One region of the Vibrio kasasachensis genome, then DNA from elsewhere that is predicted to be linked to it. Evidence: predicted binding sites of a transcription regulator. Region 1 holds the regulator's gene; each other region holds the start of a gene.

Region 1 (3,273 bases):
ACAACGATAAGGTCATCTTGTTTCGAATACTCCTTGAGAATATTAACTACACGGCGATAACACTCAGGGTCAGCCAAGCTGCTACCACCAAATTTATGCAGCTGTCTCTCAGCGCTCATTTAGTTTTCCTCCAATGCCAATTTAAAGGCTTGCTCAAGATCGGAAATTAGGTCTTGTACATCTTCCAAACCGATGGATAGACGCAGTAATTGCTGTGATATTCCCGCTTCTTCTAGAGCGGCTTCACCCATTGCTCGATGCGTCATGGATGCAGGGTGGCAAATCAAACTTTCAACACCACCCAAAGATTCAGCCAAAGAAAATAACTCAAGTGCGCCAACAAAGCTTTTTAGTTGTTCAAAATTGCCAGCAAACTCAAAACTCAGCATAGAACCAAAGCCGGATTGCTGTTTGGTGGCGATGCCATGACCAGGATGTTGAGGTAAGCTTGGATGGTAAATTGTGCCCACGCAGGCGTGGGATTTGAGATACTCGAGAATGTCGACTGAACTTTCTTCATGTACTCTCATTCGCGCTCCAAGAGTTCGTAAGCCGCGCAGAGTCATATAACTATCAAACGGTGTGCCGGTAGCACCAATGCAATTGCCCCACCATGCCAATTCTTCAGCGTGTTGTTCGGTTTTAGTGATCACCACGCCGCCAATCACATCAGAGTGACCGTTAATAAACTTTGTCGTGGAGTGAATAACAAAATCAGCGCCAAGTTCTAGCGGCTTTTGGAACACGGGTGTCAAAAAGGTATTGTCGACTGCCACTAATGCTTCGACTTGATGCGCTTGCTGGCAAACGTGTTCGATATCTACCACGCGTACCAATGGGTTAGATGGGGTTTCAATTAGTACTAGTTTGGGCTTTTGCGCCAACGCCTCTGTAAGGGCTTGTGGATCAGATTGATCAACAAACAATACCTTAAAATCTCCTTTCTGCGCACGAGTGTTAAATAGACGGTAGGTACCGCCATAGCAGTCATGCGGCGCGACAATTAAATCATCAGGTCCCAGAAAGGTGGTTACCCACAAGTTGAGGGCGGAGGTTCCACAGTTGGTAATGATCGCCCCTTTTCCACCTTCGAGCTCATACAGTGTTTGTTCCAACAAGCCACGATTTGGGTTGCCTGATCGGGTATAATCGTATTTTGGGACATCACCAAAAGCTGGGAAACCATAGTTGGTCGAAAGATAAATAGGTGGAACCACAGCATGGTGCTGGGTATCCGACTCGATGCCAGTGCGGACCGCGATAGTAGCAGGCTTGCGGGTGCTCATAAGTGTTTCCTTCCGAACAATAGTGACTTGTCAGTTTGAATGCGTTATATCTACACAATACTTGTTGATACAATACATTCACAATCCATTCACGCTACTTTACTGCTGTTAACTTAAGACGTCAACACATCCAGACGTCTATATGTCTTTGCTTGTAGCCTTAAAAGCCGCTAAAATTACACTTTGCATAAATTAATGACTAACAATAACGAAGGTGCGCAATGGCAGACTGGAATGGCGATTACATTAGCCCATATGCTGAACATGGAAAGAAGAGCGAACAAGTAAAGAAGATTACAGTTTCAATTCCATTGAAAGTATTAAAGGTATTAACTGATGAACGTACACGCCGTCAGATTAATAACTTACGCCATGCAACTAATAGTGAGTTACTGTGCGAAGCATTTTTACATGCTTATACAGGGCAACCACTGCCGACGGATGAAGATTTACGTAAAGATCGTCCTGATGATATTCCAACAGAAGCGAAGCAGTTGATGACCGATATGGGCATTGAATTTGAAGCGTTTGATGATTAATTGTTAGAAGCTGGAGCCTAGCACCAATCCAGCAGAAAACAAAAAACCGCAGATATTTGAGTCTGCGGTTTTTTGATCTGCTAATACTTAGGAATTGAAATGTATTGGCGTGAGAATTAAGTCGTATAACTCTATGCCATATAATTCTCAGGCATCTCGATTCGTGCCACACCAGAATCAACAGCTGCTTGCGCGACTGCCTTTGCTACTCTAGGCAGTAGGCGAGGGTCCATTGGTTTAGGAATAATGTATTCGTGACCAAATTCAAGCTTGTCAGCCCCAGCGGCAACGAGCACTTCAGCCGGTACTGGCTCTTTTGCTAATTGGCGGATGGCTTCAACCGCAGCCAGTTTCATCTCGTCATTAATCTCACTGGCGCGCACATCCAACGCCCCGCGGAAAATAAACGGAAAACAAAGCACGTTATTGACTTGGTTAGGGTAGTCGCTGCGACCTGTACCCATAATGAGGTCATCACGGACTTGATGAGCCAACTCAGGTTTTATTTCAGGATCAGGGTTAGAGCAAGCAAAGACAATCGGCTTATCTGCCATTAGCGTCAATGCCTGTTGTGGCATCAAGTTAGGTCCAGATACACCTAAGAAAATATCCGCGCCTTCAATCACATCTTCGAGTGTGCGCTTGTCGGTATTGTTGGCGAATAGCTTTTTATATTCATTAAGATCATCGCGTCGAGTATGAATAACCCCTTTGCGATCAAGCATGTAAATTTTCTCACGCATTGCGCCACATTTGATCAGCAATTCCATACATGCTACTGCCGCCGCTCCAGCGCCAAGGCACACGATAGTGGCCTCTTCTAGCTTCTTACCTTGCAGTTCAATGGCATTGAGCATGCCTGCTGCCGTGACAATTGCGGTGCCATGCTGGTCATCATGAAACACGGGTACATCGCAACGTTCAATCAGCTGTTTTTCAATCTCAAAACAGTCTGGTGCTTTGATATCTTCAAGGTTAATACCACCAAAGGTATCTGCGATATTCGCTACCGTATCAACAAACTCTTCAATTGTGCGGTGCTTTACTTCGATATCAATTGAATCAAGCCCTGCGAAGCGTTTGAACAGCAGTGACTTACCTTCCATGACAGGTTTTGATGCCAGAGGACCTAAATTACCCAAACCAAGAATAGCGGTACCGTTAGAAATAACCGCGACCATATTGCCTTTTGAGGTGTACTTATAAACATTGTCAGGATTTTGTGCGATTTCTCGCACTGGCTCCGCAACACCTGGGCTATAGGCTAGAGCAAGGTCTTTGGCTGTTTCTGCTGGTTTTGTTAGCTCGATAGAAATTTTTCCTGCGATAGGAAGGGCGTGGTAATCCAGAGCTTGCTGACGAAACAGTTCTTCGGCGGTCAATTCTTGTGTATGGTCATCTGACATAAGGGATGTTTCTCATTGTTGTTAATTGTTAAGCGGAAGTTA
Region 2 (3,273 bases), on a different contig from region 1:
CGTGTCAGCTTGCCCTACTTCATCAAAAGCCATCACGATAACAGCCGCGCCATAGCGACGAATTAACTTGGCTTGCTGTACAAATTTTTCTTTGCCTTCCTTCAACGATATTGAGTTAACAATTCCCTTGCCTTGAATACATTTAAGACCCGCTTCAATAACTTCCCATTTAGAAGAGTCAACCATCACCGGTACTTTAGATATTTCAGGCTCTGACGCACATAAATTTAAGAATCGAACCATGCAAGCTTCAGCATCGAGCATGCCTTCATCCATATTGATATCGATAATCTGAGCGCCACTCTCTACCTGTTGCTGGGCAACACTTAATGCTTCATCGTACAGTTCTTCTTTAATTAATCGTTTGAAACGAGCAGATCCCGTTACGTTGGTTCGCTCACCAACATTAACGAAGAGAGATTCTTTTGCTATCGTTAGCGGCTCTAATCCGGATAAACGACAAGCAACAGGAATCTTTGGCAATGGGCGAGGTTTAACTCCTTCGACTACTTGCGCCATTTGACGGATGTGTTCTGGTGTTGTACCACAACATCCACCAATCAAATTGAGAAAGCCACTTTCCGCCCATTCTTTTACATGTTCTGCCATATCTTCAGGAGAAAGATCATACTCTCCAAAGGCATTAGGTAAGCCTGCATTAGGATGTGCTGACACATTGCATTCTGAAATACGAGAAAGCTCATTAACGTATTCACGCAGTTCGTCAGGACCAAGGGCGCAGTTTAAGCCAAACGAAATAGGTTTAACGTGGCGAAGAGAGTTATAAAATGCTTCCGTTGTTTGCCCAGAAAGCGTTCGTCCAGATGCGTCAGTTATCGTGCCGGAGATCATCACTGGTAATTCGAGATCGAGCTCTTCAAATACACTATCAACAGCAAAGGCACACGCCTTGGCATTGAGAGTATCAAAAATTGTCTCAATTAGGATAAGGTCTGATCCACCTTTAATCAGTGCTCGAGTTGACTCAGAATAAGCTTTAACTAGCTCATCAAATGATACGTTTCGATAACCAGGATCGTTTACATCAGGAGAGATAGAGCAAGTACGGTTTGTTGGACCAAGTACCCCTGCGACATAACGAGGTTTCTCCGGATTTTTAGCTGTCCATTCATCCGCAGCTTCGCGGGCTAATTTAGCCGCCACAAAGTTAATCTCATCACTTAGACTTTCCATGTCATAGTCAGCCATGGCGATAGTGGTAGAGTTAAACGTATTGGTTTCGAGGATATCGGCACCGGCTTCTAAATAAGCAATATGAATATCTTTAATCAACTTTGGCTGGGTTAGAACTAACAGATCGTTGTTCCCTTTAAGATCACAATGCCAGCTAGCGAATCGCTCACCACGATAATCTTGTTCTTCGAGTTTGTAGTCTTGAATCATGGTGCCCATGCCACCATCGATCAGCATAATACGTTGCTTAAGCTGTGCTACTATCTGTTGTCTTAACATGCTTCCCACAATACAGCCTCATTCCTTTAGTTGTTCCTTCCATCCTATCACAGAAACAAAAGGAGTCTAGACGTCCAAAACCACCAAGATCATGACGTAAGTCCACAGAAATAGTGTTTGCCATTTTTTGTGCTTAAGCACAGACTATTTAGTAATACTTTGTTACACAAGAGTCGCATCATGTCCGTCTACTACACTCTTTGTTTTTTATCCGCCGCAGCAATGCTCATTGCTTTTGTAAACAGCAAGATAGGAAAAATGCAAACGACCATCGCAATTACCGGCGGGTCAATGATGCTGTCGCTTCTTATCTTGATTGCGGGTCAAAATGATTGGTTCGAGTTAACGGCGATCGCTTCGGATACAATTGCCAGCATTAACTTCGAAGATTTTCTGTTGAAAGGAATACTTGGATTTTTGCTTTTCGCAGGCGGATTGGGCATTAAACTTCCCAACTTGAAAGATCAAAGGTGGGAAATAACCGTCTTGGCACTAGGGGCAACACTATTCTCGACCTTTTTTATCGGTTTTGTCCTTTATGGATTTTGCCAACTAGTCGATATCCACTTTGAATTAGTTTACTGCCTACTTTTTGGCGCTTTAATCTCTCCGACAGACCCCATCGCCGTCCTAGCCATTGTGAAAAAACTTAACGCGCCCAAGCGCATCTCAACACAAATTGAAGGTGAATCGCTATTTAATGACGGATTTGGCTTAGTTATTTTCGTCACCATCTACACCATTGCATTTGGTACAGAAGCTCCAACAGTCAGCAGCGTCACTTTGTTATTTATACAAGAAGCGATTGGCGGTATCGCCTATGGCTTAGTGCTAGGTTTAGTGTTCCATTATCTTATCAGCGCTACTGATGACCACTCAATGGAACTTCTGTTAACTATTGGCATTCCTACCGCTGGCTATGCTTTTGCAGACTATCTTCATGTCTCCGGACCATTAGCTATGGTTGTTTCAGGCATAATGATCGGTAATTGGACTCGCTACATTGGTTTCTCTAAAGAAAGTGAGGACCATTTAGATAATTTCTGGGAGTTAGTCGATGAATTTTTGAATGGCTTATTATTCTTGTTGATCGGCATGTCGATGTTGTTATTTAAATTCCATCAAGAAGATTTTATTTTAATGGCTTTTGCGATTCCATTAGTGCTTACCGCTCGCTATCTCAGTGTCTTCTGCTCTTATATTGGATTCAAACGTTACCGTAGCTATAACCCTTGGTCAATAAGAATTCTTACATGGGGTGGTCTACGCGGTGGATTGGCTTTAGCAATGGCACTATCGATTCCTGCGGGGATTTGGGTTATTCCGGATAAACTGATCGACGTGAAAGAGATCATCCTTGTGATGACCTATTCAGTTGTTGTGTTCTCCATCCTTATCCAAGGCTCAACTATCACTCCAATTATAGAAAAAGCGAAGCGCGCAGAGATAGATCGGAATCAATAATAGAAAGGCAGCCGAACGGCTGCCTTTTCGATCTGAAGAGTTCAATTAGCTTTTGAATCATGGTAATCAAAAAACTCTATCAAGCGATCAATGATCAATTTTATCTGCCATTGCTTTTAATTTCTTTGCCTGCTGCTCTTGCCATGCTTTACGTACTTGAACCGAACCAAAACCTAAAAGAGCCGTAGCAAGAGTAATGATAGGAGCCGCCATTAAACCCATAGTAACCACTTTACTAATATGCTCAGGTAACATCGGAAGCAACATACCTAAAGAGCAAAGTAAAAGAGTCCATAAAAAAGCGCTCAACCACGCGAAGTAATGAAACTTGTTCAC
Region 3 (3,273 bases), on a different contig from region 1:
AGATTCAATTTCTTCCTTAGTTGCGCAGTGCAATTCAATATCAGCTTCATTTGTTAACTGTGAAATTTGATTAAGGAATAATGCAGCTTTACTTTGTGAATTTAACGATGGAATAGCAACAAAACCGTTCCCACCCATTACATCTTCACTTATTCTATTTTTTATGCTTTCCACAACCTTTGTAAGCTCTGTGATTAAGTTCAAACCTACGGGTTTATAACCTAAAGCATCTTCATTGGATAAATAGTGGTGTGCTGAAGATGTATCGAATACACGAATAGACTTGGCAGCATTATTATTTGATGCCCCGTTACTCCAAGTTAATTCTGTCGGTGTTTTATCAATTTCGAGTGTGAGTAAAGCTTGAGGAGGTTTAGGTGAAGAAGTGAAAACATTACCTGCAATAGGTTTCAATGCTCCCCGAGTCAAACACGCGTTTTTCAAAATGGACGTATAGCTAGACTTACCGGCCCCGTTGTCACCATATACGATAGTTAGTCCATCTTTTCTAAATTCTAATGTTTGACCTTCAGCTAACGCAGCAACACCTTCAACTCGAGACAAGCTGATCAGTCGCACCGAGTTTTCTTCCGTCATGTAGCCCGATATATCAATCGGTAACAATAACTGTTCATGGTTTGGATGTTTCGGTTCTAAGCCCTCAACACTCTTCGCAAAATTAAAAATAAAATCGATATGGTGTTGGTTTAGCTCTCCTTCTTCAAGAGCAATCTTTAGTGCTAGATTCCACCATACGGGCTTATCCTTGGACCACTCTACTATTGATTCTACAGCATTCATCTTCGTTTACCTTAACATGCCAAATAAGAGCCTAGTATGATAGAGCCCAGTTGCATTTGAGGATATAAAGAATTGGTTTATCGTCTAACAACATGCGTAAAATCAACAAGCAATTGAATTATTATTAACACTTATTATCTTCACGAATAGTTCCTTTGATAACCTACAGAGCTCAGACGTAAAAAGCCGAACCATCTTGATAAAGGTTCGGCTTCTTTCTCCTTGGTATGACCATATAAAGGAGGACTGGCTAATTGCAGTGGCTAAGTAAATTTGACCACTTGATTGGAGGTTTGCAATACCTGTAGTTATCCGTTAGACGCTAATTTAGGAAAGCAACTGGCATGGAAATGTCCAAAAGTGAGTCACACTCTCCTGCGTTACCTACTTCCACTCTTGCCAACGGTTGCGCATCCTATCTATAACGCTTTGCTCAACGCCGTGAATATTGCCAAACTCCCCTTTGCACTCCACGATTTCAAACTGGGCTCCTAGCCTCTTCGCCAGTTCAAAATACGGCTTAATTTCCCAACGGCGTACAAAGGTATTCGACACAACGACATCTTCGCCTTTACGCAGCGCGGTTTCCGTTTGTTTTTGGCACCAACGATGCGCACTCTCCAATTGGTTAGCGTCAAAGCAGTATTCGCCCGCCGAATTAACGAAATACATATCGGCTTCAAAATGATGCGCAGAATAGCGCCTTGCTAACGTGCTTTTCCCCGAGCCGGGTAAGCCTCTAATCAGTGTCAGTTTTGCCATGGAAAGGATGATTAACAATCAGTCTAAATGGATGATTAAAGATTATACTTAAAATTGCTGTCGACATCTCAAATTGATTGATGTAAGTTTGGATGTATAGACGTCCAAATAATACGCTTTAGGGAGAAAGCCGTGCCGATTAAGATACCCGATCAACTACCCGCTTCTGATGTGTTGCGCGAAGAGAATATCTTCGTCATGCCAGAAACGCGTGCTGCGACTCAAAATATTCGCCCGCTGAAAGTGTTGATCCTCAATCTTATGCCGATGAAAATTGAAACGGAAACTCAGTTTTTACGTCTGCTATCTAACAGCCCGCTTCAGGTTGATATTGAGCTGTTACGCATAGACAATCGACCAAGCAAGAACACGCCCACTCAGCACCTAGATACCTTTTATCGCCAATTTGAAATGGTAAAAGAACGTAACTTTGATGGCATGATCATCACTGGCGCACCGCTAGGCTTAGTACAATTTGAAGATGTGATTTACTGGGAGCATCTACAAAGCATTATGAACTGGGCAAAAGAGCATGTTACATCAACGCTCTACGTGTGTTGGGCTGCGCAAGCGGGTCTCAAACTGTTATATGATTTGCCAAAGCGCACTCGAAAAGAAAAGCTTTCTGGTGTGTATAAACATCAAACACAGAATAATTACCATCCTATTTTACGCGGGTTCGATGATGAGTTTTTAGCACCACACTCCCGCTACGCTGACTTTTCATCTGATTATCTAGAGCAACATACTGATTTGGATATTTTGGCGACTTCTGATATCGCCGGTGTTTACTTGGCATCAACCAAAGACAAACGTAACGTGTTCGTCACCGGACACCCTGAATATGATGCCAATACATTGCACACTGAGTACGTTCGTGACTTAGGTGAAGGAATGGAACCGGTTATCCCAGTCAATTATTACCCAGACAACAACCCAGAGAACCCGCCACGGGCAAGTTGGCGTAGTCACGGGCACCTACTCTTCTCCAATTGGCTCAACTATTGTGTTTACCAACAAACGCCGTTCGATTTAGAACACTTTAGTGAAGCCAATTTCACTAAAGATGATTAAACTCTCAAGGTCATGTTAAGTGACCTTTTTTTTCATCTATTGCTGCCAGCTTCCTCGCATTCGTTCCAAGCCACATTCTATGTCGCTCGTGAGAAACATATACTCTCTAGCGAGAATAAAAGGAAGGTGTGATGAAAACACGGATACTAGCCATTTATCTGACTCTTTTTCTACCTGCTTGTGTAACCGTGGATGTCGGTAACAAACCGGTAATTGAAAGCCATTCCGAACAGAAAGCCGAGTCACGAATTGCCTTAGGTGTTGGGTATTTACAGCAAGGGAACATGATTAAAGCGCAAGAAAACCTGCAAAAAGCTTATCAATACGCACCTAACTTCTATCGTTCACAAATCGCCTTGGCACATTACTACGAACAAGTAGACGAAAACAGTAAAGCTGAAAACTTGTACCGAACCGCGTTAGCTCAGCACCCTAACAATGGCAATGTCCTCAATAATTACGGTACTTTCTTGTGTAAGCAGAAGCAGTACCAAAAAGCAGATAAACTCTTCAATCAAGCCATCGAAAAACCCGATTACTACTTAATCTCTGACAGCTACGAAAACGCAGCTTTTTGCGCGTTAAAATCGAAGAATAAAGCAAAAGCGATCGGCTACTTTGAACGGGCGCTAGACT

The links. The regulator MetJ, encoded in region 1, represses methionine synthesis genes. The targets are predictions, from matches to a motif close to TTAGACNTNTANANGTCTAA.
Region 2: the regulator MetJ is predicted to act here: its motif matches at 1,532-1,551, upstream of metH (methionine synthase).
Region 3: the regulator MetJ is predicted to act here: its motif matches at 1,652-1,671, upstream of metA (homoserine O-succinyltransferase MetA).

The regions. Positions count from the first base shown of each region.
Region 1 covers NZ_JAKJTB010000014.1:106,983-110,255, reverse strand. Annotated here, with positions in the region: gene L4C38_RS12385 (bifunctional aspartate kinase/homoserine dehydrogenase II) at 1-119, opposite strand, end outside; gene L4C38_RS12380 (O-succinylhomoserine (thiol)-lyase) at 120-1,286, opposite strand; gene metJ (met regulon transcriptional regulator MetJ) at 1,508-1,825, shown strand; gene L4C38_RS12370 (malic enzyme-like NAD(P)-binding protein) at 1,957-3,231, opposite strand.
Region 2 covers NZ_JAKJTB010000010.1:427,204-430,476, forward strand. Annotated here, with positions in the region: gene metH (methionine synthase) at 1-1,482, opposite strand, end outside; gene L4C38_RS06825 (cation:proton antiporter) at 1,654-2,937, shown strand; gene L4C38_RS06830 (DedA family protein) at 3,025-3,273, opposite strand, start outside.
Region 3 covers NZ_JAKJTB010000012.1:44,709-47,981, reverse strand. Annotated here, with positions in the region: gene L4C38_RS09055 (AAA family ATPase) at 1-801, opposite strand, end outside; gene L4C38_RS09050 (ATP-binding protein) at 1,186-1,563, opposite strand; gene metA (homoserine O-succinyltransferase MetA) at 1,696-2,637, shown strand; gene pilW (type IV pilus biogenesis/stability protein PilW) at 2,769-3,273, shown strand, end outside.